DNA from 2 places in the Delftia sp. UME58 genome. Region 1 is predicted to be linked to the other one. Evidence: riboswitches for the same ligand, from Rfam matches in the RefSeq annotation. Region 1 holds a riboswitch; the other holds the start of a gene.
What was found. Region 1 has a riboswitch for glycine ahead of gcvT (glycine cleavage system aminomethyltransferase GcvT). Riboswitches for the same ligand answer to the same signal wherever they lie in the genome.
Positions count from the first base shown of each region.

Region 1 (15,060 bases):
TACACGCATGAGGACCTGGCCGCAGCCTGGCCGCCCTTTCTGGTCTGGGGGCGCGAATCCTATCGGCGCGCGGTGCTGGAGCGTGGCGAAGAGGTTCCGTATTACCTTTGGGCGCCGGACGAGATACGCGGCATGGGCGATGCCGACGAGCACTGGTTCTCCGATGAGGCGCTTGGCGAAGCCTGCCTGCTGCATGGCCAGTTGATGGAGATGAAGCAGAGCAATGCCTCGGCCATGCGGGTGCTCAGGCACATGCTGCCCTTGCTGGAGAGCATGGTCAGGCAGGCGGGTCTGCCTGTGACCGATGATTTCGTGGTGGCCTTTGCCGACAACACGGGCGAGATCGATCCCTTGAAGGCCATGAAGGCCCGTCTGCCGGATGCGCATTGGGCGTTGCTCAAGCAGCGCGGCCTGGTGTGAGGTCTTTCGGGTTCTGAAATGAAAAGGCCCGCCGGATGGCGGGCCTCCGTGCAGTGCCGGCTTGCAGTATTGCCGGCGCCTTGCAGGGCGCTCAGGCGCTCAGGCGCTCAGGCGCCCAGGTAGGCGCGGCGCACGGCGTCGTTGGTCAGCAGGTTGGCGCCGGTGTCTTCCAGCACCACCTTGCCGGTCTCCAGCACATAGCCGCGGTCGGCGATCTGCAGGGCGCGGTTGGCGTTCTGCTCGACCAGGAAGACCGTGACGCCGGCCGTGCGGATGGTCTGGATGATCTCGAAGATCTGCGCAATGATCAGCGGCGCCAGGCCCAGTGTGGGCTCGTCCAGCAGCAGCAGGCGGGGCTTGCTCATCAGCGCGCGGCCGATGGCCAGCATCTGCTGCTCGCCGCCCGACATGGTGCCGGCGCGCTGGTGGGCGCGCTCACGCAGGCGCGGGAAGAGGCCGAACACATGTTCGATGCCGGCCTCGATCTGCGGCTTGTCCAGGAAGAATCCGCCCATCTTCAGGTTGTCCGTGACCGTGAGGTCCGAGAAGATGCGCCGTCCCTCGGGCGAGACCGCGATGCCCTTGCGCATGATGTGGTGCGAGGGCAGCTGGGTGATGTCCTCGCCCTCGAACGAGATGCGGCCCGAGCTGGCGCGCGGGTTGCCGCACACCGTCATCAGCAGCGAGGTCTTGCCGGCGCCGTTGGAGCCGATCAGCGAGACGATTTCGCCCTGGTTGACGTGCAGGCTCACGCTGTCGACCGCGCAGATGGCGCCGTAGTGGGTGGAGATGTTCTCCAGTTGCAGCATGGCAGGCATCAGGCTTCTCCCAGGTAGGCCTTGATGACCCGTTCATCGTTGCGGATGGCGTCCGGCAGGCCCATGGCGATGGGCTTGCCGTACTCCATGACGAGGATGCGCTCGGACACGCCCATGACCAGGCCCATGTCGTGCTCGATCAGCAGCACGGCAATGCCGTACTGGCGGCGCAGCTGGTCGATCAGGCCCTGCAGGTCCTTCTTCTCCTGCGGGTTCAGGCCGGCGGCGGGTTCGTCGAGCATGAGCACGCGCGGCTTGGTGATCATGCAGCGCGCGATCTCCAGGCGGCGCTGGTGGCCGTAGGCCAGGTTGCCGGCCTCGCGGTTGACGAACTCGCGCAAGCCCATGACGTCCAGCCAGTGCAGGGCGCTCTCGATCTTTTCCTCTTCGCTGCGGCGGTAGCTTGCCGTGTTGAACAGGCCCGACAGCAGGTTGACGCCCGAGCGGCGGTGCTGTGCCACCAGCAGGTTTTCCAGCACGGTCATGGACTTGAACAGCCGCACGTTCTGGAAGGTGCGCACCACGCCGTGGTTGGCCACGTGGTGGCTGCTGCGGCCCTCGATGGCGCTGCCGTCCAGCGTGACGGAGCCGCTGCTGGGCTGGTAGAAACCGCTGATGCAGTTGAACACCGTGGTCTTGCCGGCGCCGTTGGGGCCGATGATGGCAAACACTTCCTGCGGGCGCACGTTGAAGCCCACATGGTCCACGGCCAGCAGGCCGCCGAAGCGCATGCACAGGTCTTTGACTTCTAGCAAATACTCGCTCATTGCCGGCCCTTGCTGCTTTCTGTTGTCCCAAAAATCATGGTGTCGGCATGCCTCATGAGCGCACCTCCACATGGTGGCGGCGCATGGGCAGCAGGCCCTGCGGGCGCCAGATCATCATCAGCACCATCACCAGGCCGAAGATCAGCATGCGGTACTCGGAGAACTCGCGCGCCAGCTCGGGCAGCACCGTCAGCAAGATGGCCGCGATGATCACGCCCAGCTGCGAGCCCATGCCGCCCAGCACCACGATGGACAGGATCAGCGCCGATTCGATGAAGGTGAACGATTCGGGGTTGACGATGCCCTGGCGCGCCGCGAAGAAGGCGCCGCCCAGGCCGGCGAACATGGCGCCCAGCGTGAAGGCGGACAGCTTGATCTTCATGGGGTTCAGGCCCAGGGAGCGGCAGGCGATCTCGTCCTCGCGCAGCGCCTCCCAGGCACGGCCAATGGGCATGCGCACCAGGCGGTTGGAGATGCACAGCGTGACCACGGCCAGCAGCAGCGCCATCAGGTACAGGAAGATCACCATGTGCAGCGAGCTGAACTCCAGCCCCAGGAACTGGTGGAAGGTCGTGCCGCCCTCGGTGGAGGCATTGCGCGTCATCTCCAGGCCCAGCACCGTGGGCTTGGGGATGCTGGAGATGCCGTCCGGCCCGCCCGTGATGCTGGTCAGGTTGACCAGCATCAGGCGGATGATTTCGCCGAAGCCCAGCGTCACGATGGCCAGGTAGTCACCGCGCAGCCGCAGCACCGGAAAGCCCAGCACGAAGCCGAACATCGCGGCAGCGGCGCCGGCCAGCGGCAGCGCTTCCCAGAAGGACCAGCCGGCCCAGTGGAACAGCAGCGCATAGGTGTAGGCGCCCACGGCGTAGAAGCCCACGAAGCCCAGGTCCAGCAGGCCGGCAAAGCCCACGACGATGTTCAGGCCCAGGCCCAGCATCACGTAGATCATGGCCAGCGTGGCGATGTCCACCGCGTTGCGGCCCGCGAAGAAGGGCCAGGACACGGCGATCAGCAGGGCGGCCAGGATCAGGCCGTTGCGGTGGCTGGGGCGTGCGTGCGGCAGCGAGGGCAGCGAGACCTTGGGCATCTTCGCCGCGATCAGCGGGCGCAGCAGCTGCACCAGGAAGACCAGGGCGCAGGCCCAGGCCACCACCGTCCAGTCGGGATTGATGATGGTGCGGGTGCCGGCGCGCTCCAGGTGCAGGCCGAAGATGGGCGTGACGACCACGGCGGTCATCACCGTGGCGATCAGGGCGTCGCGCAGGTTCAAGGTGGGTTTGGCTTTCATCAGACCTTCTCCACTTCAGGCTTGCCCAGCAGGCCCGTGGGGCGGAACAGCAGGATCAGCACCAGCAGGCCGAAGGCCACGATGTCCTTGTACTCGGACGAGATGTAGGCTGCCGCAAAGGTCTCGGCCACGCCCAGCAGCACGCCGCCCAGCATGGCGCCGGGGATGGAGCCGATGCCGCCCAGCACCGCCGCCGTGAAGGCCTTGATGCCGGCCAGAAAGCCGATGAACGGGTTGAGCTTGCCCACGGCCAGCGCGATCAGCACGCCACCCACGGCCGCCAGCATGGCGCCCAGCACGAAGGTGAACGAGATCACGCGGTTGGTGTCGATGCCCAGCAGGCTGGCCATGTGCATGTCCTGGGCGCAGGCGCGCGAGGCGCGGCCCATGCGGGAATGGCGGATGTACAGCGTCAGCAGCACCATGAGCACGATGGCCACCACGATGATCAGGATGCGCGAGTAGGGCACATAGATCTCGAAGCCACCTTCGGCGCCGAAACGCAGTGCGCCCGGCAGCAGCGAGGGCACGGCCATGTCGCGCGCGCCCTGGCCCAGGGCCACCCAGTTCTGCAGGAAGATGGACATGCCGATGGCCGAGATCAGGGCCACCAGGCGCGGGCTGCGGCGCAACGGCTTGTAGGCCACCTGCTCCACCACCAGGCCGTAGACGCCGGTGACGAAGACCGACACCACCAGCATCAGGCCGATGATGGCCCACACGGGCAGGCCGCTTGTCGTGCCGATGGCCGACAGCGTGACCAGGCCGATGTAGGCGCCGATCATGTAGATGTCGCCGTGGGCGAAGTTGATCATCCCGATGATGCCGTAGACCATTGTGTAGCCGATGGCGATCAGGGCATAGATGGCGCCCAGGGACAGTCCGTTGAACAGCTGCTGTATCAGCTGAGGTAAGAGTTCTGACATGGTGTAATGCCGCCCCAAAACAGGAAAAGGCCTAAAAGGCCAGGATGCAGACAACCGGGACACGCGTAAGCGTGCCCCGGCCAGTCAACGAGGGGGATTACTTGGCAGCGACCGACTTGCTGCCGTCCTTGTGCCATTCGAACACCTGGAAGTCGAAGGACTTCAGGTCGCCCTGCTTGTTCCAGCCCACCGAGCCCAGAACGGTCTCGAAGTTGGACTTGTGCAGGTGGTCAGCCACCTTGGCGGGGCTGTCGCCCACGGCCTTGATGCTGTCCAGCAGCACTTGCGTGGCGGCAAAGGCGGTCAGCTGGAAGGCGCCCGAGGGATTGCGCTTCTTGTCCTTGAAGGCCTTGACCACGGCGGCGTTCTTGGGGTTGGCCGAGAAGTCTGCGGGCAGGGTCACCAGCATGCCTTCGACGGCGTTGCCGGCGATGGCATTGACTTCGGGGTTGCCCACGCCTTCGGGGCCCATCATGCGGACCTTCAGGCCCTGCTCGGAAGCCTGGCGCAGCAGCAGGCCCATTTCAGGGTGGTAGCCGCCGTAGTAGATGAAGTCCACGCCGGCGCTCTTGAGCTTGGTGATGACGGCGGAGTAGTCGCTGTCGCCGGCGTTGATGCCTTCGAACAGGGCCACTTCCACGCCGGCCTTCTTCAGGTCGTCGCGCACGGAGGAGGCAATGCCCTGGCCATACGACTGCTTGTCGTGCAGCACGGCAACCTTCTTGGGCTTGGCCTTGTCCAGGATGAACTTGGCGGCGGCCGGGCCCTGCTGGTCATCGCGGCCGATGGTGCGGAAGATGAAGTGGTAGTTCTTGCCGTCGGTCAGGGCCGGGGAGGTGGCCGAGGGGGTCACGACGACCACGCCTTCGTTGTTGTAGATCGGGGCGGCGGCAATCGATGCGCCCGAGCAGACGGGGCCGATCACGTAGCCGATCTTGGCGTTGACCACGCGGTTGGCGGCCACGGGGCCTTGCTTGGGTTCGCAGGCGTCATCGACGGACACCAGCTCGATCTTCTTGCCATTGACGCCGCCAGCCGCATTGGCCATTTCCACGGCGGTGTTCACGCCTTCCTTGACCATGTCGCCGTACTGCGTCAGCGGGCCGGTGGTGGGAACCACCATGGCGATCTTGATTTGCGCATGCGCTGTGGAGAACAAGGCGGCACCAGCCAAACCCAGGGCGGCGACGACGGTGTGCATGCGGAACGGAATGCTCATGGGTACTTCCTTCAACTTTGGGTAAAGCGTTCTGAAAAGCGCGGTGGCTCCTGTAGGGGCGATCCGCGCAAAGAAGCACAGGTTAATCTCCTGGTTACCAATGGCAACAGGGTATCCCGGGGCTGGCGCGGCTGCAGGCTTTTCGCTAAGGGCTGGATGCCATCGCAGGCTGCTTGTCAGCGCCGGTTTTGGGCGACGAAAACGCCTGATGCCGACGGTGCACCCGGACGGTGCTTCATGAAACCAATATGACCGACTGCAAGAAGGGGAAACACGTACACGGAATGTTGCATCGCAGCAACGCGCCAGCGGGCGCCGGTCTCCGTGTTTCTGCGGTGGATCAAAACGGCACGGCGGATTCGAAACGCAGCGTTTGGCCCGACAGGGGATGCGCCAGCTCCAGCTGGTGCGCATGCAGCAGCAGGCGCGGCGACAGGGCGTGCACGGCGGCATCGGCATAGAGCGCATCGCCCAGGATGGGATGGCCCAGCGCCGCCATGTGCACGCGCAACTGGTGGGTGCGACCCGTCACGGGCTGCAGCTGCATGCGCGTGATGGGAGCGTCCCTGCCTTCGGTGGCTGCTGGCATGGCGCGCCACAGGGTCTGGCTGGGCTTGCCTTGCACGGCGTCGATGATGCGCAAGGGGCGTCGCTCCCAGTCGGCGGCTATCGGCAGATCGATGCTTTGCCAGTCGTCGGCCTGCTGCTCGGCAGGGCGGCCGGCGACCACGGCCACGTAGCGCTTGTGCACGCGGCGCTGCGCAAAGGCTTCGCTCAGGAGGCGCTGGCCGGCCAGGCTGCGCGCCATGACCACCAGGCCCGAGGTGGCCTGGTCCAGCCGGTGCACGACCAGCGCATCGGGCCAGCGCTGCAAGGCGCGGCCGCTCAGGCAGTCCTGCTTGTCGGGGCCGCGCCCGGGCACGCACAGCAGGCCGGAGGGCTTGTCCAGCACCAGCAGCTCGGCGTCCTCGTACAGGCAGGAGACACCTGCATCGGTATCTGCATCGGCAGCAGTACCAGCACCGAGGCACTCCTGCCGCCATTCAGCGCTCAAGCCGCTCACCGTTCATTCAGGAGCCTGTGCACGGTGGCGCACAGCTCCTCCACGTCATTGGGCTTGTGCACCAGGGCCCGGGCGCCTGCGGCCATGGCGGCCTGCTCGATCTCGGCGGTGATGTAGCCCGAGGCCAGGGCGATGGGCAGCAGGGGCTGGATGGACAGCGCCTCATACACCAGGTCGATGCCGCTGTAGCCGGGCATGTTGTAGTCGGTGACCAGCAGGTCGTAGTCCTGGGGGGCGGCGCGCAGCGCCTCGGTGGCCTCGTGCGGATCGGTGAAGCCGCTGACCTGGTAGCCGCGACGGCGCAGCAGGCGCTGCACCAGGAAGACCAGGGCCTGGTCGTCGTCCACGTACATCACATGCTGCTGCGCGGCCTGGGGGTCGGGCAGCAGGGCGAACTGCGGGCCGGTCGGGGTTTCCGCGGCTGCCAGCGGCTCCGGCAGGCTGGGCGGCGTTTCGGCCGCGGGCGCCTGGGCTGGTGCGTGCTCGGCGGGCGCCAGGGCGTCGGCCGGGGGAAAGTACAGCGTGAAGCGGCTGCCTTGCCCTGGAATGCTGTACACGTCCACGGCGCCGCCGTGGTTGCGCATGACGCCGTGCACCACGGGCAGGCCCAGGCCCGTTCCCTGGCCCACGGGCTTGGTGGTGAAGAAGGGCTCGAAGATGCGCTGCAGCGTGCGCGCATCCATGCCGGGGCCGTTGTCCTGCACCGACAGCGCCACGTAGCTGACGGGCGGCAGGCCCAGGCGCTCGCACAGGCGCTGGTCGGGGCGCACCAGGTCGGCGTCCATCTGGATCAGGCCGCGCCGCTCACCCAGGGCGTGCATGGCGTTGGTGCACAGGTTGAACAGGGCCTGCTCCACCTGCATGGCGTCGGCCAGCATGGGGGGCAACTGCGGCGGCACATGCACCTGCAGCTCCACGGCGGGCGGCAGGGTCACGCGCAGCAGCCGCGCCGTGTCGCCCATGACTTCGCGCGCCTGCACGGGCTTGCGCTGGGGCGGCTCGTTGCGGCTGAAGGTCAGGATCTGGCGCACCAGGTCGCGTGCGCGCCGGCCGGCCTTCTCGATCTCCTGCAGGCTTTCGATGGCTGCGGCATTGCCGCCGCAGTCGGCCTTGGCCAGTTCCACGTTGCCCAGGATGGCGCCCACGATGTTGTTGAAGTCGTGCGCAATGCCGCCGGCCATGGTGCCCAGGGCCTGCATCTTGTGCGATTCGCGCAGCTGGTCTTCCAGCTCGTTGCGCTGGGCCTCGGCCTTCTTGCGGCTGGTGAGGTCGCGCGCGAACACGGTGGTGGTCTCGCCGCCGCTGTGGTGCTCGAAGGAGACACTGACCTCGACCGGAATCTCGCGGCCGCTGGCCGTGCGCGCCGTCATCTCGCCCAGCACGGCCTGCGTGGTCAGCGGTGCAAAGGACAGGGCCTGTGCCGCATCGGGCAGGAAACGCTCCAGCGGACTGCCCAGCGCGTCGTGCGGCGGGCACAGGAACAGGGCGGCGGCCGTGGGATTGAAGACGGTGATGCGCTGGTCCGAGTCCAGGCAGATGATGGCGTCCAGCGCCGAGTTGATGACCGATTCCAGCCGCCGCTCGCTCAGGAACAGCTGGTGGTTGCGCTGCTGAAGCGCCAGGCGCTCGGCCAGCAGCGGGCCCTGGTCCACCACGGCGCAAAGGTACTGGGCAATGGGCGGGCCGCTTTGCTGGGGGATGGCGATGCAGGCCACGTGCAGGTCGGCGCGCAGCTGGTGCTGCTCGGTGATCTCGAAGCAGACCTCGTGGGCCTCGGTGCGGCCCAGCTCGCGCGCGGCGGAGAAAGTCCTGCGCACGCGCTCGGCATCGTCGGGGTGCACGAAGGGCGCGAAGTTCACCAGCAGCCGGTCATGCTCGGAGGGCTGGAAGGCGCTGTGCGCCATGGCGTTGGCCTGCACCACCATGTCGTGCTCGTCCACCACCAGCAGGGGCAGGGGAATGCTGGCGAACAGGGCCTCGAAGCGCTCGGAGGCGCTTTCGGCCACGGCCTGGCTGTAGTCCAGCACGCGGTTCTGGATTTCCAGTTCGCGCTGGTAGTTGCGCAGCTCGGCCACCAGGGCCTGCAGCGGGTCGTCTACGGGCTGGAAGAGGGGGAAGCGTTCGACGGGGGGCAGGTCGGCGCCGGGCGCCAGCAGCGCATGCAGGGGCAGGTGCTCGTCGTCGCGAGGCGGATCGGAATGGTCTGGGCTGCTCATCGCGTGCTGGCGCTGGGGAAAGCGGCATATGCCGCACAAATCCTGGTGGCCCGCGCACGGCGCCCGGCAGGTTGACCGGGGCCCGGCGCGGGCAGGGCCGCAGTGTACGCGCGCCGGGCGGGGCGCCACAAGCGCCCCTTGGGGTGACAGGTGCTTCAGCTCAGGTAAGCGTCCACGGGGATGCAGCTGCAGTACAGGTTGCGGTCGCCGTAGACGTTGTCCACCCGGCCCACCGGGCACCAGTACTTGGACTGGCGCAGGGCAGCCACCGGGTAGGCGGCTGCCTCGCGGCTGTAGGGGCGGGCCCATTCCGAGGCCAGCAGGGTCTCGGCCGTGTGCGGCGCGTTCTTGAGCGGGTTGTCGTCCTGGGGCAGGCGGCCCTGCTCGATGGCGCGGATTTCCTCGCGGATGGCGATCATGGCGTCCACGAAGCGGTCCAGCTCGTACAGGCTTTCGCTTTCGGTGGGCTCCACCATCAGCGTGTTGGGCACGGGGAAGGACAGCGTGGGCGCATGGAAGCCGTAGTCGATCAGGCGCTTGGCCACGTCCTCGGCCATGACGCCCGTGCTTTCCTTGAACTGGCGCAGGTCCAGGATGCACTCGTGCGCCACATGGCCGTGCTCGCCTGCGTACAGCGTGGGGTAGTGGTCGCGCAGCCGGGCGCTGATGTAGTTGGCGCTGAGGATGGCGGTCTCGGTGGCCAGGGTCAGGCCCTGGGCGCCCATCATGCGGATGTACATCCAGCTGATGGGCAGCACGGCCGCATTGCCCAGCGGTGCGGCACTGATGGCACCCGTGCCGCCCGCAAGGCCCGCCGTGGCATGGCCGGGCAGGAAGGGCACGAGATCCTCGACCACGCAGACGGGGCCCACGCCCGGGCCGCCGCCGCCGTGCGGGATGCAGAAGGTCTTGTGCAGGTTCAGGTGGCTGACATCGCCGCCGAAGCTGCCCGGCGCGGCCAGGCCCACCAGGGCGTTCATGTTGGCGCCGTCCACGTAGACGCGGCCGCCATGGTCATGCACCAGCTTGCACAGCTCCTTGACCTGGGTCTCGAACACGCCGTGCGTGCTGGGGTAGGTGATCATGATGCAGGCCAGGTTGGCACTGTGCTGCTCGCACTTGGCCGCCAGGTCCGCCATGTCGACGTTGCCGTTGGCGTCGCAGGCGGTGACCACCACCTGCATGCCCACCATCTGCGCGCTGGCGGGGTTGGTGCCGTGGGCGCTGCTGGGAATCAGGCAGACGTTGCGGTGCGACTGGCCCCGGCTCGCGTGCCAGCCCTTGATGGCCAGCAGGCCCGCGTACTCGCCCTGGCTGCCGGCATTGGGCTGCAGGCTGATGCCGGCGTAGCCCGTGGCCTGGCACAGCCAGTCGCGCAGCTGCCTGTCCAGTTCCGCATAGCCCTGCTGCTGGTCGGCCGGGGCAAAGGGGTGCACCTGGGCGAACTCGGGCCAAGTGATGGGAATCATCTCGCTGGTGGCGTTGAGCTTCATGGTGCAGGAGCCCAGCGGGATCATGCTGCGGTCCAGCGCCAGGTCCTTGTCCGACAGCTGGCGGATGTAGCGCAGCATGGCGGTCTCGGAGCGGTGGGTGTTGAACACCGGGTGCGTGAGGAAGTCGCTGCTGCGGCGCAGGCCGTCAGGGATCAGCGGCTCCACGCCCTTCTCGAAGGCGGCGAAGCCGGGCAGCGGCTGGCCGTCCTTGGCAAACACCTTCCACAGCAGTTCGACATCGGCGCGCGTAGTGGTCTCGTCCAGCGAGATGCACAGGTATTCCTTGAAATACACGCGCAGGTTGGCGCCCAGCGAGCGCGCGCGGGCGGCGATGGCCTGGGTGGCCGCACCCGTGTGCAGGCTCAGCGTGTCGAAGCTGGGCACCTCGCGCAGCGGCGCGCCCAGCTCGGCCAGGCCACGCGCCAGGATGGCCGTGTACGAGGCCACGCGGCGGGCGATGCGCTCCAGGCCCTCGGGGCCGTGGTAGACGGCGTACATGCTGGCCACGACGGCGGGCAGCACCTGGGCCGTGCAGATGTTGGAGGTGGCCTTTTCGCGGCGGATGTGCTGCTCGCGCGTCTGCAGGGCCAGGCGGTAGGCGGGCTTGCCGTGCACGTCCACGCTCACGCCGACCAGGCGGCCGGGCAGGGAGCGCTTGAACTCGTCGCGGCAGGCCATGAAGGCGGCGTGCGGGCCGCCGGCGCCCATGGGCATGCCAAAGCGCTGGGTGGTGCCCACCACGATGTCGGCACCCCATTCGCCGGGCGGCGTGATCAGGGTCAGCGCCAGCAGGTCGGTGGCCACGATGAAGGCGGCCTGCCTTGCATGGGCCTTGTCCACGTCGGCGCGCAGATCGTCGATGCGGCCGCTGGTGGCGGGGTACTGGGCCAGCACCGCGAAGTAGTCGCCCTCCATCAGCTGGTTCCATTCCTCCAGCGAATTGGCCAGCAGCACCTCGATGCCCAGCGGCGCGGCGCGCGTCTGTATCACCTCGATGGTCTGGGGGTGGGCATCGCCGGCCACCACGAAACGGTTGCTCTTGCTTTTGACGGAGCGCTTGGCCAGCGTCATGGCCTCGGCGGCGGCCGTGGCCTCGTCCAGCATGGAGGCGTTGGCAATCGGCATGGCCGTCAGGTCGCAGACCATGGTCTGGAAGTTGACCAGGGCCTCCATGCGGCCTTGCGAGATCTCGGCCTGGTAGGGCGTGTAGGCCGTGTACCAGGCGGGGTTCTCCAGAATGTTGCGCAGGATGACGCCGGGCGTGTGCGTGCCGTAGTAGCCCTGGCCGATGAAACTCTTGAGCAGCTGGTTGCGGCCTGCCAGCGCCTTGAGCTCGGCCAGCGCCTGGGCCTCGGTGGCCGCTGGCGGCAGCGCCATGGGCTGGTGGCGCCGGATGGAGGGCGGGACGATGGCGTCGATCAGCGCATCGCGCGATGCCGCGCCAATGGCGCCGAGCATGCGGGCCTCGTCTTCGGGCGCTATGCCGATATGGCGAGCCACGAATTCGGTGGCGTTCTCGAGGGCGGCAAGGGGCTGGGTGGAGGACATCAGCATGGAGGGACCTGTCTCAAAAGCTGAAAAGCGCCAGGGCGGGCCCTGGCGCCCGTCCTGGCCGGAAAGAGGCGTCAGTTGCTCTGTGCGAAGGCCGTGTAGGCGGCTTCGTCGAGCAGCGCGGCCAGCTGGCCTGCGTCGCTGAGCTTGACCTTGAAGAACCAGCCTTCGCCCAGCGGGTCGCTGTTGGCCAGGGAGGGGTCGTCGCGCAGGGCTTCGTTGACTTCGACGATCTCGCCGCTGACGGGCATGTAGACATCGGCGGCGGCCTTGACGGACTCGACCACGCCGGCCACATCGCCCTGGTTGAAGCTGGTGCCCACGGCGGGCAGATCGACGAACACCACGTCGCCCAGCGCATCCTGCGCGTGGAGGGTGATGCCGACGATGGCCGCGTCAGGGTTGGCGGCGTTGATCCATTCGTGGTCCTTGGAATACTGGATGCTCATGGCTTGCTCCGATAGAAACTGAAAAAAACCTGTGAAAGGCGGTTTGAGAAAGGTCAGTGCGCACTGTAGCGGCATGCGATGGCAGGAAAAACGAATCCGCCGAACTCGATCCACGCCAAGCGCGCAGGCTGTCCTCAACCGCGGTGATAGCGGGGCGCCACGAAGGGCGTGGCCTGCACCTGCATGGGCACGGCCTTGCCGCGCACCATGGCCTGCAGCGTGGTGCCGATGGCGGCGCTGCCCGGCTCCACATAGGCCAGTGCCACGGGCTGGTTCAGCGTGGGCGACAGCAGGCCGCTGGTGACCTGGCCGACCTTGCGGCCGCTGGCGTCCAGCAGCTCCGTGCCTTCGCGCACGGGCACGCGCTCCAGGGCCACCAGGCCCACGCGCTTGCGCGTGAGCAGCTCGGGCGACTGCAGCTGGGCCAGCACGGCGGCCGCGCCGGGAAAGCCGCCTTCGCGCTCGCCCCCGATGCGGCGGACCTTCTGCACGGCCCAGTTCAGGGCGGCCTCGGCCGGGGTGGTGGTCGTGTCCAGATCGTTGCCGTACAGGCACAGGCCGGCTTCCAGGCGCAGCGAATTGCGCGCGCCCAGGCCCACGGGCCTGACTTCGGGCTGGGCCAGCAGGGCACGGGCAAAGGCCTCGGCGTGGCCGGCGGGCAAGGAGATCTCGAAGCCGTCCTCGCCGGTATAGCCGCTGCGCGTGATGTACAGCTCGGCGCCTTCCCAGTCGAAGTAGCCGCCCGTCATGAACACCAGCCCGGCCGTGTCGGGCAGTAGGCGCTCCATGGCGACTGCTGCCTGCGGGCCCTGCAGCGCCAGCAGGCCCCGGTCGAACTGGGGCTCGATTTCGCAGCGCTGGCCGATGCGGGCCTCTATGTGCGCCAGGTCTTCGTGCTTGCAGGCGCCGTTGACGATCAGGAACAGGTCGTCCTCGCGGCGCACGAACATCAGGTCGTCCAGAATGCCGCCCGCATCATTGAGCAGCAGGCCGTAGCGCTGGCGGTGTTCGCCCAGGCCCAGCACGTCCATGGGCAGCAGCGATTCCAGCGCGGCGCCGGCATCCGGGCCGCGCAGGCTGATCTGGCCCATGTGCGAGACATCGAACAGGCCTGCCGCCTCGCGCGTGTGCAGATGCTCGGCTATCAGCCCCTGCGGGTATTGCACGGGCATGGAGTAGCCGGCAAACGGCACCATGCGAGCGCCCAGTTCCTGGTGCAGGTCGAACAGCGGGGTCTTGAGCAGATCGGTGGTGGAGGCAGCGGTCAAGGAGGGACTCTCTTTTCGGCAAGGGGCAAGGCACAACGCCATCCCGGAATCCCGGGATGTCCTGCCCTGCTGTCCGCTTTACCTGAGAGATTCACCCGCACCTTCCATGCGTGGGGCTTGCTCCTTCGGTGGATGGGGCACACCGCCGTGCCCTGCATCTCTCTCCAGCTAGGAACGCCTGCGGCCGTGGCGGCAGGCGGTGCCAGTCCTTTTGCCTGAGCGTTCGGGACGAACCCTGCGCCTTCGGCGGTGCCGCTGCCTGTGACCATTGCGGCCGGGCGGGCACTCTCTCCTGACCGGCGCATTCTAGCTGCGGCCGGCCCCTGCGCGGCTGCGGGATTTCCGCGGGCCGACTGCAGCTCCATGCGCTTGCCTGCATGGATGCATTTGCAAATTGCATAACTGTCTAAAAAATCTCCTACATTGAGATGCATCGATATATGAAATCTCGTGAGCGAGAAGGAAGAAGCGCACATGCAGCAGACGCTGGGAGACACATTGGCCTGGCCGGCACGTTACCTGCCGAACAAGGAAGCCCTGGTCGCGTGGGAGGGCGGCGAGCGCCGCGCCTGGACCTATGCACAGCTCGATGCCGAGGTCAACCGCCACGCCCACGGCCTGGCCGAGCTGGGCATAGGCCATGGCGACGTGGTGGCGGCCTTTCTCTACAACACGCCGGCCTTTGTCTTCACCATGCTGGCGGCCGCGCGCCTGGGCGCCATCTTCAACCCCATCAACTACCGGCTGGCGGCGCAGGAGCTGGCCTTCATCCTCAAGGACGGCGCCGCGCGCGCCCTGGTCTTCGAGCAAGAGGGCGGCGAGGTGGCCGCACGCGCCCAGGCCCTGCTCAAGGCCGAAGGCGGGGGTGGCCCTGGCACGGGCGTCGAGCACTGGATCTTTGCCGACGATACCCAGGCCGACGCGCTGCCGATCTGGGCCACGCAGCGCCTGTCCGCCCTGGCCAGCGGCCGCAGCAGCGCGCCGCCACAGGCCCATGTGCGCGAAAGCGATCCTTGCATCCTCATGTACACCAGCGGCACCACGGGCCGGCCCAAGGGCGTGCTGCACACGCACCGCAGCAAGCTGGCGCACAACGCCCTCATGCACCAGACCATGCAGTTCACGCGCGACGACGTGGGCCTGGCCATGGCGCCGCTCAACCACACGGCCGAGCTGCACACCAGCTTTTTGCCGCGCCTGCAGGCCGGGGCCACCCAGGTGCTGCTGCGCCGCTTCGACGTGACCGAGGCCTGGCGCCTGATCCGCGAAGAGCGCGTGAGCTTCTTCTTTGCCGCGCCCACCATGGTCACCATGCTGCTGGCCGACCCCATTGCCTCGCCTGAGCAGGCGCCCGCGCTGCGGCTGGTGGAGTACGGCGGCGCCTCCATGGCGCCGCACCTGATCCGCGAATGGACGCGCAAGGTCGGCAGCGACCTGGTCCAGGTCTACGGCACCACGGAAATGGGCCCCTGCATGTCCGTCCTGCTGCCGCGCGAGCAACTCTCGCACGCGGGCTCGGCAGGGCTGCCCTCCATGGGCCATGACCTCATCGTGGCGCGCCTGCGCGAGGACAACGCCC
Region 1 is NZ_LZZV01000014.1:144,996-160,055, reverse strand. Features, by position in the region: gene A9976_RS06280 (hypothetical protein) at 1-420, shown strand, start outside; gene A9976_RS06275 (ABC transporter ATP-binding protein) at 528-1,229, opposite strand; gene livG (high-affinity branched-chain amino acid ABC transporter ATP-binding protein LivG) at 1,238-2,005, opposite strand; gene A9976_RS06265 (high-affinity branched-chain amino acid ABC transporter permease LivM) at 2,058-3,296, opposite strand; gene livH (high-affinity branched-chain amino acid ABC transporter permease LivH) at 3,296-4,222, opposite strand; gene A9976_RS06255 (branched-chain amino acid ABC transporter substrate-binding protein) at 4,320-5,441, opposite strand; gene A9976_RS06250 (RluA family pseudouridine synthase) at 5,782-6,495, opposite strand; gene A9976_RS06245 (PAS domain-containing sensor histidine kinase) at 6,501-8,720, opposite strand; gene gcvP (aminomethyl-transferring glycine dehydrogenase) at 8,876-11,767, opposite strand; gene gcvH (glycine cleavage system protein GcvH) at 11,839-12,213, opposite strand; gene gcvT (glycine cleavage system aminomethyltransferase GcvT) at 12,348-13,523, opposite strand; glycine riboswitch at 13,541-13,659, opposite strand; glycine riboswitch at 13,675-13,786, opposite strand; gene A9976_RS06225 (fatty acid--CoA ligase) at 13,956-15,060, shown strand, end outside.

Region 2 (15,060 bases), on a different contig from region 1:
TGAGGCGCTTACGCGCCTTCCCCCGTATGCACGGCGCCCTCTCTCGCTACGCGGGAGGGGGACGACACTCTCGCGGCGGGGCGGCCCTTGCTAGGTGTCCCTGACTTGGGCCGCGCCAGTTTCATGCGCTGTGCATTAAGACGCGGCGCTTCACCTCAGTACACATCCCTGCGGTAACGGCCTTCGACGATCAGGTCTTCGACGGCGGTAGTGCCCAGGATGTCGGCCAGCGCGGCATCGACGCCTGCGGCCATGCCGTCGGCGCTGCCGCAGACGTAGAGCACGGCGCCGTCGGCGATCCAGTCGCGCAGGGGTTCGGCGGCTTCGCGCAGGGCGTCCTGCACGTAGCGGCGCCGGGCCTGGTCGCGGGAGTAGATGAAGTCGGCGCGCTGCAGCTTGCCTGCGGCCAGCCAACCGGAGACCTCGGCCTCGCAGTACCCGTCATGGGCCCGCTGACGTTCGCCGAACAGCAGCCAGTTGCGGTGGCGGCCTGCGTGCATGCGCGCCAGCAGGTGGCCGCGCAGGCCGGCATAGCCGGAGCCGTTGCCGATGAAGATGGCCGGCGCATCGGGCTCGGCACCTGCCTCGTCGCGCGGCTCGAAGGCGCGGTTTTCCACCAGTCTCATGGCCACGGACGTGCCCTGGGCCGCATGCGCCGTCAGCCAGCCCGACGCCACGCCCAGGCCGCCGTCATGGCGGGCCTGGCGCACCAGCAGCCGCACATGGCCGTCCTGCGGCAGCGAGGCGACCGAGTAGCTGCGCGGCAGCAGCGGCAGCAGCGCATCGGCCACGGCCTGGGGCGCGGTGCCGGGGGCGATGTCGCCCGGGGCCGGCAGCACGCTGGCGGCCAGTGCCTCGCCCAGCATGCAGCTCTGCTGGCGCCATTGCACGGGGGCCGAGCCGTCGCATTCCTGGGCAGCCAGCCAGGCCTGCACGGTGGCTGCGCCATGGCGTGGCAGCACCTCGGCCAGCGCACCAGCCCGCCACAGCGGGGCCACGCCTTCGGGCGGTGCCAAGTCCAGCACATAAAGCCCTGCGCCCTGGCTGCCCGCGTTGCACAGGCTGCGCGCCTGCAGCGGCCAGGCAGCAAAGGCCGTGGCGTCGGCAAGCGGCTCCGCCGAAGACGCAGGCAGGGCATCGCACACGGGCAGCACGGCGCCGAAATGCCCTGCCAGCGCCTGCTGCCAGGCATGCCAGGCCTGGGGTTCCTCGCCATCCATCTCGATCAGCGGAAACACGGGCTGCGCGCCCAGGCGGCGCAGTTGGTGGTCCAGCGCATGGCCAAAGCCGCAGAAGGCCGCGTACTGCCGGTCGCCCAGCGCCAGCAGGCCGTATTGCAGATGCGGCAGGGCCGAGCCCGAGGCCGCGCCCAGCAGGCGCGCAAAGCGGCGCGCGGCATCCGGCGGATCACCTTCGCCGAAGGTGCTGGCCACGAAGAGCACGCGCCGATGGTGGCGCAGCTGCTCGGCATCCAGCCTCGCCACGGATTGCAGGCTGGCCGCCATGCCTGCGCCGCGCAGCACAGCCACGGTGGCCACGGCCAGGTGCTCGGCACGGCCGGCCTGGCTGGCGAAGGCGACCAGCACGGTGTCCTGGCCCGCAGGCGCGGACGGTGGCGGGTCCTCCAGCAGCGCCTGGCGCTCCTTGGCCAGGGCGCGCGCCTTGCGCCGGCGGTCCAGGTAGAGCATCCAGCCCGTGATGGCGAACAGGGGCATGATCAGCGAGGCCAGCGTCATGAAGATGCGCCCCGGCATGCCGAAATAGGTGCCCATGTGCAGCGGGTAGATGGCGCCCACGGCGCGGCGGCCCGTGGGCAGGTCGGCATAGCGCTCGTCGCGCTGCACGGCGCCGTCGGGCAGCAAGGCCATCTGGTTGCGCGCGCGCTCATGGGCGGCGTCGGCATCCAGCCAGCTGATCTGCAGGGGCTGGCCCGCACGCTCGGGCAGACGCAGCTGGGCGAACTGCCAGCCATGGGCGATGCGCTCGAAGGCGGCCCAGCCGGGCGCGATGTCGATGGGCTGCTGCACGCCAGCCGGCTCAGGCCGGCCGCCACCGGGTTTCGAGGACGGCGCCGCGGGAGCGGCCACGCGCGGCGGCACGCCGGCCCAGCCGTCCACCGTGCTGCGCACCACGCCAAAGGCCCAGTACATGCCAGTGCAGGTGAACACCACATAGGCCACCAGGGCCCAGGTGCCCGCCACCGAGTGCAGGCCCCAGAGGAAGGAGCGGCCCTTGAGCGCCGGGTCGAAGCTCAGCCAGGTGCGCCATGACAGCGGCCGGCGCGGCCAGCGCAGGTACAGGCCCGACAGCGACAGCATCAGCAACAGGCCGGCCAGCGTGCCCGTGATGGGCTTGCCGTCATCGCGCGACAGCAGCAGCCAGCGGTGCAGGCGCTCCACCCATTCGAAGAACTCCGTGCCGTGCTGCTCAGGCAGCTGCGCGCCCGTGTAGGGATCGACAAAGACCGTCTGGCCCCGGCGCTGGCCGGCCGGCGGCTTGAAGGCCACCTGGGCCGAGCGGCCGGGCTCGGCAAAGACGGTGATGCGCTGGACCACGCGCTGCTCGCCGGCCTCGCGCAGCGCCTGCGCAATCTGTGGCGGCGCCAGCGGCGCGGCATCGCGCGCGGGCACGGTTGCCGTGCCGGGGTTCATCCAGCCCAGGATTTCCTCGTGGAAGGAGAACACCGCGCCCGACAGCCCGATGACGATGAGCACCGTGCCGGCCGTGATGCCGAAGAACCAGTGCAGCTGGAACCAGATTTTCTTGAAAGTCATGGGGGCGGACGAAGGCAGTCAGATGTCCATCGGTGCGCAACGGAGCATCAGTACGGAGCGGTGCATGGGAGGCGGGCAGAGGGTAGCTGGCAGCAGGCAGTGGTCGTGCATGGCGGCCGTTCGCCAGCCCCGGGCGGCGTCGGCCGGGGCCAGGGAGGGAGGGCGCCATCAGCGCGAAATTCTAAATTGTTCTCATTTACCGCATGTTGCGCGCAGGCGATGGCCCGCAGACCGACCTGGGGTTTACGCCTAGCGGCAGCAGCACGGGCCGCCCCCTAGAATCGCCATCTGCAGGAGAGCAGGCGGGCGCCACGGTGCCGGCCTCACCGAAGGCGCAAACTCCCATACACGCTCAGGTTCCGTACTGCAAACTCATCATGCCGTCTGGAGAGCCGCCGCGCGCAAGGCGCGGCGCACCGAAGGAGCAAGCCCCGTCCCCATGGACGGCGGTGAATCTCTCAGGTACCAAGGACAGGGGGAGCGGCAGCTGCGTCACGACGGACGCCGGCTGCTTGCTATTGAATCCATAGCTACCAGCTTCCGCGTGACCGGCACATGCCTTTGAAAGGGCATTGTCATGCGCGTCATCGTTCTCGGAGCCGGCCTGATCGGCACCGCCTCGGCCTACTATCTGCAATCCCTGGGTCACGAAGTGACCGTCATAGACCGCCAGGCTGCGCCCGGCGCCGAAACCAGCTTTGCCAACGGCGGGCAGATCTCGGTCAGCCATGCGGAGCCCTGGGCCAACCCAGGCGCACCGCTGAAGCTGCTCGGTTGGCTGGGCCGGCAGGACGCACCGCTGCTGTTTCGCCTGCGTGCCGACATGCGCCAGTGGCTCTGGGGCCTGTCCTTCCTGCGCAACTGCACGCCCGCGCGCACGCGCCACAACATCCAGCAGATCGTGCGCCTGGGCACCTACAGCCGCGAGGCGCTGCAGCAGCTGCGGTCGGACACCGGCATCCAGTACGAGCAGCGCATGCAAGGCATCCTGCACTTCTACACGAACGCCCGCGAGTTCGAGGGCGCGCTCAAGCCCACCGAGCAGATGCAGGCCCTGGGCTGCGACCGCCGCCTGATCGATGCCGACGAAGCCGTGCGCCTGGAGCCGGCCCTGGCCCATGTGCGCGGGCAGATAGCGGGCGCCACCTTTACGGCCGAGGATGAATCGGGCGACGCCAACCTCTTCACACGCGAGCTGGCGCGCATCGCTGCCGCCACAGGCGTGCAATTCCGCCATAGCCACCATGTGACGGCGCTGCGCACCACGGGCGCGGGCGCCAGCCGCCATATCGACCATGTGGAGATGACCAATGCCGAGGGCCGCTACGAACGCATCCAGGCAGACGCCTATGTGCTGGCCATGGGCTCGTTCAGCCCGCTGCTGGCCCAGCCGCTGGGGCTGCGCCTGCCCATCTATCCGGCCAAGGGCTACTCCGTGACCCTGCCGGTACTGGACCCCGCCAAGGCCTATCAGGTCAGTCTCACGGACGACGAGTTCAAGCTGGTGTTCTCGCGCTATACGGGCGCTCAGGGCGACCGGCTGCGCATCGCGGGCACGGCGGAGTTCAACGGCTACGACCGCAACCTGGACCCCGTGCGCTGCGAGGCCATCGTGCGGCGGGTGCAGCAGCTGTTCCCCGGCGCCGGCGATGCCGAACGCGCGCAATTTTGGAGCGGCCTGCGCCCCGCCACGCCCAGCAATGTGCCGCTGATCGGACGCTCGCCCATCGCCAACCTGTTCCTGAACACCGGCCACGGCACGCTGGGCTGGACCCATGCCTGCGGCTCCGGCATGGCGCTCGCCGACCTGGTCAGCGGCAGACAGCCGGCCGTGGATTTCGATTTTCTGGGAGCTGCAGTCATGGACCCGGATCGCAGCGCAGGCACGGTGCGCCCGCGCGCGGTCTGAGGTGCAGACGGTGTGTACCGTGTGTACGGCGTGTACGACGCCTAAGCAGTGAACACCGTCAACACTCCGGCGAAGCGGTGCAGGCGGGCGTCCATGATCTCGGCTTCGGCGACGAAGCCGATCAATGGCACATCGCCCAGTGCGTGGCGCAGGGTGCGCAACTCGGCATCGGGTCCGCCGAACAGGCCACCGCCGCGCCCCCGGCAACTGATGTAGATGGCGCCCCGGATGCGGGGCTGTGCCTCGCCTTCCGGAACTGGTTCTTCAGGCTCCGCCGCATCGCGCAATGCGGCGCCCAGTTGCAGCAGTTCCTGGCGCGCCACCTGGGCCTGGCGGCGGCAGAAGATCACCGAGTGCCCGGCCTCCACGGCCGAGGACAGGGCCACGCCCTGGCGCAGCGGGTCCAGGCCGACCAGGGTCAGTACCTGGGCCTCTTCGGTCAACACGCCGTGGGCCAGGCCCCGGCCCGGCGGCGCAATGGCCGCCAGCGTGGTGCGTACCGTGGTCAGCGCGGGCTGCCAGTCGCTGCCTTCCAGCTCCACGCCCAGCAGTTGCAGCAGGCGCTGCAGGGCCGGATCGCCATCGAGCCCGGTGACCAGGGCGCCACGCGCCTCGGTGATCTCCAGCCCCTCGCCCAGCGGCACACAGCCCTGGGCCATGCCCGTGAAGCAGGGCACGCCCGCACCGAAGGCCACGCCTGAAAAGCCTCCGCTAAAAATGCCGCGCGCATCCGCATGCTGCGCATGCAGGTCCTCGGTACGGCAGGCGATCTGCACGCCCTCCACGCCATCGTCCCCGTCATCGCCCACGCCGCCGAACAGCAGGCCGGACTCGGTGCGCTCGGACAGCTCGTACAGCAGCTCGGCCAGCTCGGGCTGGCCACCTCCGGCATGGACCAGGGCCGAATGGGCCGTGAAGCCGGCCTCGCCGCCAGGCGCATGCAGGGGCGCCAGGCCCGAATACAGGCGGTAGTGGGCAGCCGGTACATCGAGCAGCATCACCGCGAGTGCGGAGCCGGACAGGTATTCATGCGACATGGCCAGTACGCCGCCGGCCGAGCAGCCGGCCCAGTCCGCCACATGGGGCAGGGCCCTGGCCAGATGCTGCAGCAGCGGCCGTGCGCAGGCGGCATGCGCATGGGACAGATACACCAGTCCCAGACGGGGCCGCTGCGCGTGGCCGGGCCCGGCCATCTGCGAGCGCAGTTGCTGCAGCACCGCGTCGGCCGCGGTACGCCAGTCGGAATGGCTGGCATGGCCTACAGGAAACAACGACATACCAACCTTCCTTCTAGCCCTGCCAGCGCCCGGCTTGCGGGGGGCACGGGCCTAGAGCGTGTTATGCACTAGACCATCCATGGGTGCCACCGTCCCGCTCAGCGCGGTGGCCGACTCTTGACCGGCGCCTTGCCTGCGGCCGGAGCCTTGGCTGCTGTCTTTGCGCTGGTCTTTGCCGCCGTCTTCCTGGCCGCTGCCTTGGCTGGCGCCTTGGAGGGAGCCTTGGCTGGTGCTTTCGCAGGCGCCTTGGCGGCCTCGACCGGAGCCTTGCCCGCCGGTGCAGCCGCCGCCTTGCCTGCCTGCGCAGCAAAGGCGCCCGCCTGGGCCGTCATGCGGTCCATGGCGGCCTTGGCGATGTCGCCGGCCATGCCGGTGGCGCGCTGTGCGGCAGCCACGGCCTCGGGGGCCATGGGTTCGGCCATGGCCTTGGCGGCGATCTGCTGGAATTGCTGGGTCAGTGCGCCCCACCATTGCATGGCCTGGCCCATGGCGGCGGCCTGGGCCGGCCCATCCTTGGGCGCAGAAGCCCCAGGGCCGGAGGCCTTGCCGCCGGCATCCGCGGATGCAGCGGCCGCGGCAGCAGCAGGCGGCTCGGCAGGGGGCTGTGCGGGCGCGGCCTGCGGCTTTTCCTGCTTGCCGGCCTTGCCGGCGGAGGACATGGGCCAGTCCGAGTGGTCGGACTGCCCCGCGCTGGCGGTGCCTTTGCCCGCAGTGGCAGCAGCGGTTGCGGCCGCAGCGGCGGGGAACTGGAAGGCCTGCGCCAGTTCGCCCATGCTGACGTTCATGCCCTGCAGGGTGGACAGCGTCATGCGCTGCACTTCCAGGGCCTGGATGGTGGCGGCCAGCGCCTTGCCGTTCTGGTCGAGCCAGAACTGCACGGCCTTGAGTTCGGTGATGCGCTTGTCCACCTCTTCGATGCTCACCGTGGGCGCCACCCATTCGGGCAGTCGCCCCAGGGGCCGGGCGGTGGCCGATCCTGCGCTCTGGGCCAGGCCCTGCAGGAAGTCGAAACCGGGGATGAACTTGCCGAAACCGAAGGAGGACGCGTCACTCATGGCAGCACTCGCTAGGACTGGGTTGGAAGAGCATGCCGGCGAAGGATGCCGGCCATGCTCCCAGCTTAACCCAGGCACACGCCAAGTCCACGGCAAGTCATGCGCATGCGGCTGCGCACAAACCCGGTGCAATGGCGCTGGCTCAGTGCGAATGGCCGGCGTGGCCGCCGCCGTGGCCCGCTGCCGGGGCAGCCGCCGCGCCGGGCGCCATCGCGCGCACGGGGACCTGCAGGCTCAGGCGCGAGGTCTCTCCCTTGGCGTCCTTGAACACCAGGGTGATGGGCACCTGGCTGTCCTTGAGCAGCGGGCTCTTGAGCTGCTGCAGCATGACGTGGTAGCCGCCGGGCTTCAGATCCACGGCCACGCCCTTGGGCAGGTCCAGGCCGTCGATGGCGCGCATGCGCATCACATCGCCTTCCATCTTCATTTCATGCACCTCGGCCACGCCGGCTGCGGGCGATTCCACGCCCACCAGGCGCAGCGGCTCCTCGGCCGTCAGGCGCATGAAGGCGCCCGTGGCCTGCTGGCCCGGCACGCTGGCACGCGCCCAGGCGGCGTCGGCCTTGACATGGGCGGCATCGGCATGGGCATGGGCCAGGCCCATGGACAGGGAGGCGGCGATAAGGAAAGGGGTGGTCCATTGACGCAGTGTCATCACGGTTTCTCCAGAAATTTCAATTCATTGCAGCACGGTCTTCGTGCATTGCAAAAAGGGTTGGCCAGGCGAAAGAGGCAGGGATTGAATCCGGGAGTCACCGGGGCGGTGCGCGGGCCTGGGGCAAGGCCGGCATGGCCACGCTGTGGACGGAGGCCGGGTACGCCAGTGGCTGCGCATCTGCCGCCAGCGGCGCCGGGACCGCCATGCACAGGCCCGGCGGCGGCGCCAGCGGGGGCAGGCACAGCGGGCAGTCGATGCCGTGGCTGCCGGCCAGGGCATTGTCCTGACCGGCCGGCGAGGGCACCCAGACCGATTCGCCAGCGGCCGAGCACAGGCGCTCCCAGCCCGAGGCGCGCGCCAGCGGCGCAAACGCCGATGCCAGCGCCACGCACAGCCACAGCCCCAGCACCCAGCGGGCGCAGGCAGCCAAGGTGGAGGGCAGGCGAAGCGGCATGGCGCCATTCTAGGGGTCTGCCCCAGTCGTCATCTCCGGGACCGCGCCATGCCCTGCCCGCCCCTACCATCGCAGGCGCGCACCCTCGCCTTCACCACAAACAACCCAAGGAGACACCCATGCTCACCCTGTGCGGATTCGCGGCCAGCAACTACTACAACAAGGTCAAGCTGGCCCTGCTGGAAAAGCAGCTGCCCTTCAACGAGGAACTGGACTGGCTGGGCGAGACCGACACGGCGCTGTCGCCGCTGGGCAAGGTGCCGTACCTGCGCATCGACGACGGCCGTGGCCTGTGCGAATCGGCCGCCATGGTCGAGTACGTGGAGACGCTGTCGCCCTCGCCGGCCCTGCTGCCGGCCGACGCCTTCGAGGCCGCCAAGGTGCGCGAGCTGTGCGTGTACCTGGACCTGCACCTGGAACTGGTGGCGCGCATCCTCTACCCGCAGGCCTTCTTCGGCGGCCAGGTCAGCGACTCCACCAGGGAGCGCACGCTGGCCCAGCTCGACAAGAACGTGGCGGCCTTCGCCAGACTGGCGCGTTTTTCCCCCTTTGTGGCAGGCGACAGCTTCACGCTGGCCGACTGCTGCGCCATCGTCCACCTGCCCCTGGTCAGCGCGGCCAGCAAGATCGTTGGCGGCCGCGACGTGCTGGCCGACCTGCCCGTGCGCGAGTACCTGGCACGCATGGCCGAGCGGCCCACGGTGCAGCAGGTCAATGCCGACCGCAAGACCAATACGGCGCTGATGATGTCCCGCTACGCCAGCGACAAGACCCCGGCCTGAGCCACCGCCCTGTCCGCCTCATTCCTGCAGCCAGCGCAGCAGCCCGCTGGCGCGCTGCGTGGGGCTGCCAACGGCCGAGGCCAGCAGGCCAGGCACCTCGGAGAACAGTGAGAAGGCCTGGCGGGCGCGCGTGATGCCGGTGTAGACCAGCTCGCGCCCCAGCACGCTGCCGCCGCGCGAGGGCAGCACCAGGGCCGTGTGCTCGAACTCCGAGCCCTGGCTTTTGTGCACCGTCATGGCAAAGGCAGTCTCCACATGGGCCATGCGGCTGACGCCGACCGAGCGCAGTTCGTCGCCCTGCAGGAAGTAGACGCGCAGCAGTGGCCCTGGCTGCCCCTGGTGCACTCCCGGCAGCGCAATGCCGATGTCGCCGTTGAACACGCCCAGCTGCGCATCGTTGCGCGTGACCATGACGGGCCGGCCCGCATACCATTCGCCGCCGCGGCGGATCACGCCCTGCGCATCCAGGGCCTGTTCCACCGCCCGGTTGAGGCCGGACACGCCCCAGTCCCCCTCGCGCACGGCGCACAGCAGCCGGAAGCGCTCGAAGGCCTGCAACACATCGACCACCCAGGCCCGGTGCACACCCGGGTCGGCACAGGCCGCATCCGGCCGGCCCTGCAGGGCCTGGGCATAGAGGGCATAGCTGGCCAGGCCGCCGCGCCCGCGCACGGCCAGTTCGGTCACGGCCTGCACGCCGCCGCCCTGGCGTTCCCAGAGTTCGGAGTGCGTACCGCCTTGCGTGCCGGCATCGAGCAAGGCCTGGGCCTGCGCGGCGTGGCCGGCATTCACGGCACGTGCCAGCTGGCCGATGGGGCCGCCGAAGCGCCGACTTTCGCGCAGCATGACGGTGTGTTGCGCCAGCGCAGGCGCACGGTCGCCTGCCGGCGCCGCGAACTGCGGCGGCAGCTGCTGGCCCGCCACGCGCAGCGCGTAGTCCAGCGTGTCGGGCAGATAGCGCCCGGCCTGGGCATCGCGGCACAGGTCCCCCAGCACGGCGCCCGCCTCCACCGAGGCCAGCTGGTCCTTGTCGCCCAGCAGCACCAGGCGGGCGCCGGCCGGCAGCGCCTCCAGCAGCGCCGCCATCATCTCCAGGTGGACCATGGAGGCCTCATCGACGATGAGCACGTCCACGTCCAGTTGCCGGCCCGCATGGAATCCCCAGTGCCGCGTATCGGGACGCGCGCCCAGCATGGAGTGCAGGGTGCGGGCCGCACCCATGCGCTGCACCAGGGCGGCCAGGTCGATCTCGCCCGCCATGCTTCCCTGCAGCTGCAGCAAGGCCCCGTCGATCGATTGCTTCAGGCGCGCGGCGGCCTTGCCCGTGGGAGCGGCCAGGGCCACGCGCAACTGGCTGGCATCGGATGCCGTGGCAAACAGCAGGGCCAGCAGCCGTGCGGCGGTATAGGTCTTGCCGGTGCCGGGGCCGCCCGTGATCACCGACAGCCGGCCGCGCAGCGCCAGGGCGCAGGCCAGCTTCTGCCAGTCCACGGTGCCGCCGTCCGCCGCAGGCGGAAACAGCTGGTCCAGCCAGCGCCGGGCCTGGGCTTCGTCCAGTGGTTGTCCCGCCACGGCCTGTGCCGCCGTGCGCTGGATGACGTGGGTGGCCACGGCGCGCTCGTAGCCCCAGTAGCGGCGCAGGTACAGCAGCGGCGCGGGGCCGTCGGCACCGGCCAGCACCAGGGGCTGGCCGAGGTCTTCGCCGCCCTCCCGCCCATCTACCGGCTCCCCGTGCTTGCCATGCACCACGCGCACCACGGCGCTGGCGCTCAACGCCGCAATCCAGCCGGACAGGTGCGCGGGCAGCATCTGCCACAGGGCCTGCTGCGCGGGCAGCGCCTCGGCCGGCCAGGCCAGCACGTCGTTGGGGTTGCCGGCCAGCGGCGCCAGGGGCAGGCAGCTGTGGCCGCGCCCTTCCATCTGCGCCAGCAGCGCGGCCGCCACCAGCAAGGCGGGCCCGGCCTGCGCATCCTGCCCGGCGACGAAGGAGGCCAGCGCCGCATCCAGCCGGCGCAGCAGGCCCGCGTCGGCCCAGCGGCGCAGCAGGGCCAGCACCTCGTCGGTGCCCGGCGATGCTTCGCTCGGCGATACGTCGCCCGGCGATACGTCGCCCGGCGGTTTGCCGCCCAGCCGTTCATCGAACAGGTCCAGCGTGTCCGTATCGACGGTGCGCGAACGGGGGCGTGGGCTCATGGCAGTTCCTCCGCGTTGGCGCGGCCAGGACCGAGCAGTTCATCGAGCGCATCAAGCAAAGGCAGCTCGGGCGCCATGGCATGCATGCCGCCGGCCGGGCCATCGATGCCGCGCAGAAAGTAGTACAGCGCGCCGCCCAGCTGGTGCTGCGGCTCGTAGGCGGCGCCCAGCCGGCTGCGCAGCAGCCGGTGCAGGGCCAGCAGGTAGAGGGCGGCCTGGACGTCGTAGCGGTGGTGGAGCATGGCACGTGCCAGGGCTTCCTGGCCGTAGGCGGCACCGTCCGGCCCCAGGTGGTTGCTTTTGTAGTCGAGCACCCAGTAGCGGCCCTCGTGGCAGAACACCAGGTCGGCAAAGCCCATCAGCATGCCGTGCAGCGAGCGCTGGGGCAGCGCGGGCCGCTCCTGCCCCGGCAGGATGAAGCGCCGGCACAGCTGGTCGATGCGCTCGGCCGGCAGTTGGCGGGCGGGCAGCCAGAATTCCATCTCGGACAGTTGCGGGCCCAGCGTGGCCAGCGTGACATCGAGTGGCGCCAGCGGCTGGTGGACCACGGCCGTGAGCCAGGCCAGCAGGTCGCGCGCCTGTTCGCCGCGGCCCGCACGCTCGCAGCGGCGCACCAGGCGATCGGCGAGCGCACCCTGCCCGTCCACGGGCAGTGCAAAGTCTTCACCGCCCAGCCATTCGAGCTGGTCGTGCACGAAGTTGCCGACCACGGGCCCGCGCAGAAAGCGGTGCCAGACCGCAGGCCCGCCGGCCGGTCCATCCTGCAGGGGCTGCAGGCCCGCCAGGCCGGCGATGTCCGCCCGTTCCGGCGATGGGGGCGGCTCCAGCGCCTGCTCATCCTCGGCCGGGCGCTGCACGGCCACGGGTAGCACGGGCAGGCTGGGCGCGGCCATGGCGCGCACCAGGGCCGAGAAGCTGCCGATGCCCCAGCGGGTGTCGAAGCGCGCGTCGTAGGCCGGGGCATCGTGCAGCGGGGTGGCGCCGGCCGGGGGCTGCCAGCGCGTGCGCTGCAGCGGCCCGGCGTCCAGGTCGCGCCAGGCCATGTGCGGGTCTTCGCCGCACAGCTGCTGCAGGCCGTCGTGCCAGCCCTGGGCCGAGCGCGGCTCGGTGCCGCCCAGCAGGTAGCCGGCTGCGCCCTGCTCGTTCACGCAGGCCTTGCCGTTGCCGCGCTTGAGCGGGGCCAGGCCCAGCCACAGCGCATGGCGCGGGCGGGTAAGCGCCACGTAGAACAGGCGCAGGTCCTCGCGCAGCCGCTCGCGGTCGGCCTGGGCCAGATCCTCGTCACTGAAGTCCAGCAGCAGCCTGCGGGCCGGGGCGGCATCGTCTTCCCCCCCATCCTGCGCGGACAGGGTCAGGAAGGGCGTCCTGGCCCGCTCCATGGGGCGGAAGCTGCCTGCAAACGGCAGGCAGACCAGCGGGTACTCCAGGCCCTTGCTCTTGTGCACGGTGACGATCTTGACCAGATCGGCGTCGCTTTCCAGCCGCACCACCTGTTCTTCGCTGCCGCTGCCCGGCGCCTCGATCTGCGTGGCGAGCCAGCGGATCAGGGCCTGCTCTCCCTCCAGCTGGGCGCTGGCGGTCTGCAGCAACTCGGCCAGGTGCAGGTAGTTGGTCAGGCGCCGCTCGCCGCCCAGGGCCGGGTCCTGCAGCCAGCGTGCGGGCAGGTCCAGGCGGTACAGGGTCTGGCGCAGCATGGCCAGCACGCCCAGGCGCAGCCAGATGCCGTGCAGCTCGCGCATTTGCTCGCTGCGTGCGTCAAAGGCTTCTTCGTCGGCGGCCAGCCAGGCCAGTTCGTCCAGCGACAGGCCGATGAGCCGCGTGGCCAGGCCTGCGCGCACGGCCTGGGCGTCCAGCGGCGCGGCGACGGCGCGCAGCCAGTACAGCAGGTCATGGGCCTCGTCGCTGGCAAACACCGAATCCTGGTCCGACAGGTAGACCGAGGCCACGGCGCGTGCCTGCAGTTCGCGGCGCACGGTGGCCGCCTCGCGGCCCGTGCGCACCAGCACGGCGATGTCGGCGGGCCGCAGGCGCACAAAGCCGCCATCGGGCTGCACAAAGCCGGCCTGCGGATCGGCCAGCCACTGCACGATCTGCTCGGCGCAATGGGCAGCAAAGCGCCGCCGCACCTCGTCGGCCGACAAGGGCAGGGGGATGCCGGTGTCCTCGTCACGGCCCGCACTCCAGGCCACGGTGAGGGCGGGCATGGTGCCGTCGCGCGTGTGCAGCAGCTCGCGCCGGCCCTGGGCCGCCACGGGCTCGAATGGCAGCGGGTTGTGGCTGCCGCGCCGGAACATGAAGGCGCCCTCGCCCGGGCGTTGTTCGGCCTGCGCGAACCAGCGGTTGACGGCACCCACCAGCGCCTGGGTGGAGCGGTAGTTGGTGCCCAGCACGTAGTGGCGGCCCTCGGTGGCGCGGCGCGCCTGCAGGTAGCTGTGGATGTCGGCGCCGCGAAAGCCGTAGATGGACTGCTTGGGGTCGCCGATCAGCAGCAGGGCGCTGTGCGGGTCGTTGGCCGCCGTGCGATAGATCTGGTCGAACAGGCGGTACTGCAGCGGCGAGGTGTCCTGGAATTCATCGATCAGCGCCACCGGGTACTGGGCCAGGATGCGCTCGCGCAGCACAGCGCCGTTGTCGCCGGCCAGGGCCGTGTCCAGGCGCTGCAGCATGTCGGCAAAGCCGAAGCTGCCGGCCTGGCGCTTGAGGTGGGCCAGCCGCTGCGCCACGCGCGCGGCCGCATGCAGGCGCACGGCCACGCTGACGGGCGGCAGTTGCTCCAGCTGCTGCAGCAGCGCCTGCAGCTCGGCCAGCTCCAGCGGCATGAGCACATCGCCGGCCGATCCCTTGAAGGCCTCGGCCAGGCCTTCGGGGCTGAGGCGGTGGCGCGCGGCCTCGGTCAGCGCCAGCGGGCCGTCCAGCGGCGCGCGCGACCAGTCGGCCAGGGCGGCCAGCCAGCCGGTGTAGCGCGCGGGCTGCAGCTTGCGCTTGTCCCACAGCGCGCCATGGCCGTCGAGCTGTCCATCCAGCCACCGCTGCAGGCGCTGCGCCTTGTCGTCCCAGCCGGCCGCCAGGGCCAGCAGGCGGCTGCGGCGCTGCTCCATGGCGCACTGCAGGCAGTCGGCCAGGCTGCCCTCGCCCGCGCCAGGCACGGGGGGCTCGCGCAGCAGGGCGCGCATGTCATCGACCAGGGCGCCGACGTGGGGCCAGATCTTCAGGGCCTCGTCCAGCAGTTCGTCGGACAGCGGATAGCACTGCTGGCGCCAGTAGTCCTGCGCGGCCTCGGTCTGGCGCTGGCTTTCGTCGGGCTCCAGCGTTTCGTCGAAGAGGTTGCCGCTGTCGAAGGCATGCTCGCGCAGCATGCGCTGGCACCAGGCGTCGATGGTGTGGATGGCCGCGTCATCCATGCATTCGGCCGCCATGGCCAGGCGCCAGGCCGCGCGTTCGCGTGCCGCACCTTCAGGGTAGGCCTCGCGCAGCGCGTGCAGGAAGGCGTCGTGGGGCGCGGGCTCGGCCTCGCCACGAAAGCACTGCACGGCCTCGATCAGGCGCTTGCGTATGCGGTCGGACAGCTCGCGCGTGGCCGCGCGCGTGAAGGTCATGACGAGGATGTCGGGTGGCATCAGCGGGCGCTCGAAGGCCGTGCTGCTGATGCCGTCCAGGCTGCCCTCGCCATGCCCCAGCACCAGACGCAGGTAGAGCGCGGCGATGGTCCAGGTCTTGCCGGTGCCGGCGCTGGCCTCGATCAGGCGGCTGCCCCACAGCGGGAAGCGCTGTGCGTCGAGCACATGGCTGGTCACGGCTCCGATCATTTCTTCGCTCGCGCTCATTGCGCATCCCCCTGGTACGGCAGGACCTGCACCTGCGCGGCCACCCAGTCGAGCAGCGGCGCGTGGGCGGCATGGGCCAGGGCCTCGAAACGGCCATCGGCACTCAGGCGTTCGAAGTCCGGGTAGCAGCGCGC
Region 2 is NZ_LZZV01000012.1:25,488-40,547, reverse strand. Features, by position in the region: gene A9976_RS03275 (peroxidase-related enzyme) at 1-3, shown strand, start outside; gene A9976_RS03270 (sulfite reductase flavoprotein subunit alpha) at 156-2,774, opposite strand; glycine riboswitch at 3,149-3,259, shown strand; gene A9976_RS03265 (D-amino acid dehydrogenase) at 3,352-4,683, shown strand; gene A9976_RS03260 (FIST N-terminal domain-containing protein) at 4,725-5,960, opposite strand; gene A9976_RS03255 (PhaM family polyhydroxyalkanoate granule multifunctional regulatory protein) at 6,059-7,015, opposite strand; gene A9976_RS03250 (copper chaperone PCu(A)C) at 7,158-7,670, opposite strand; gene A9976_RS03245 (hypothetical protein) at 7,768-8,127, opposite strand; gene A9976_RS03240 (glutathione S-transferase family protein) at 8,247-8,909, shown strand; gene recD (exodeoxyribonuclease V subunit alpha) at 8,928-11,102, opposite strand; gene recB (exodeoxyribonuclease V subunit beta) at 11,099-14,926, opposite strand; gene recC (exodeoxyribonuclease V subunit gamma) at 14,923-15,060, opposite strand, start outside.
Region 2: linked by a shared signal. The riboswitch ahead of A9976_RS03265 (D-amino acid dehydrogenase) and the one ahead of gcvT (glycine cleavage system aminomethyltransferase GcvT) in region 1 are both predicted to bind glycine.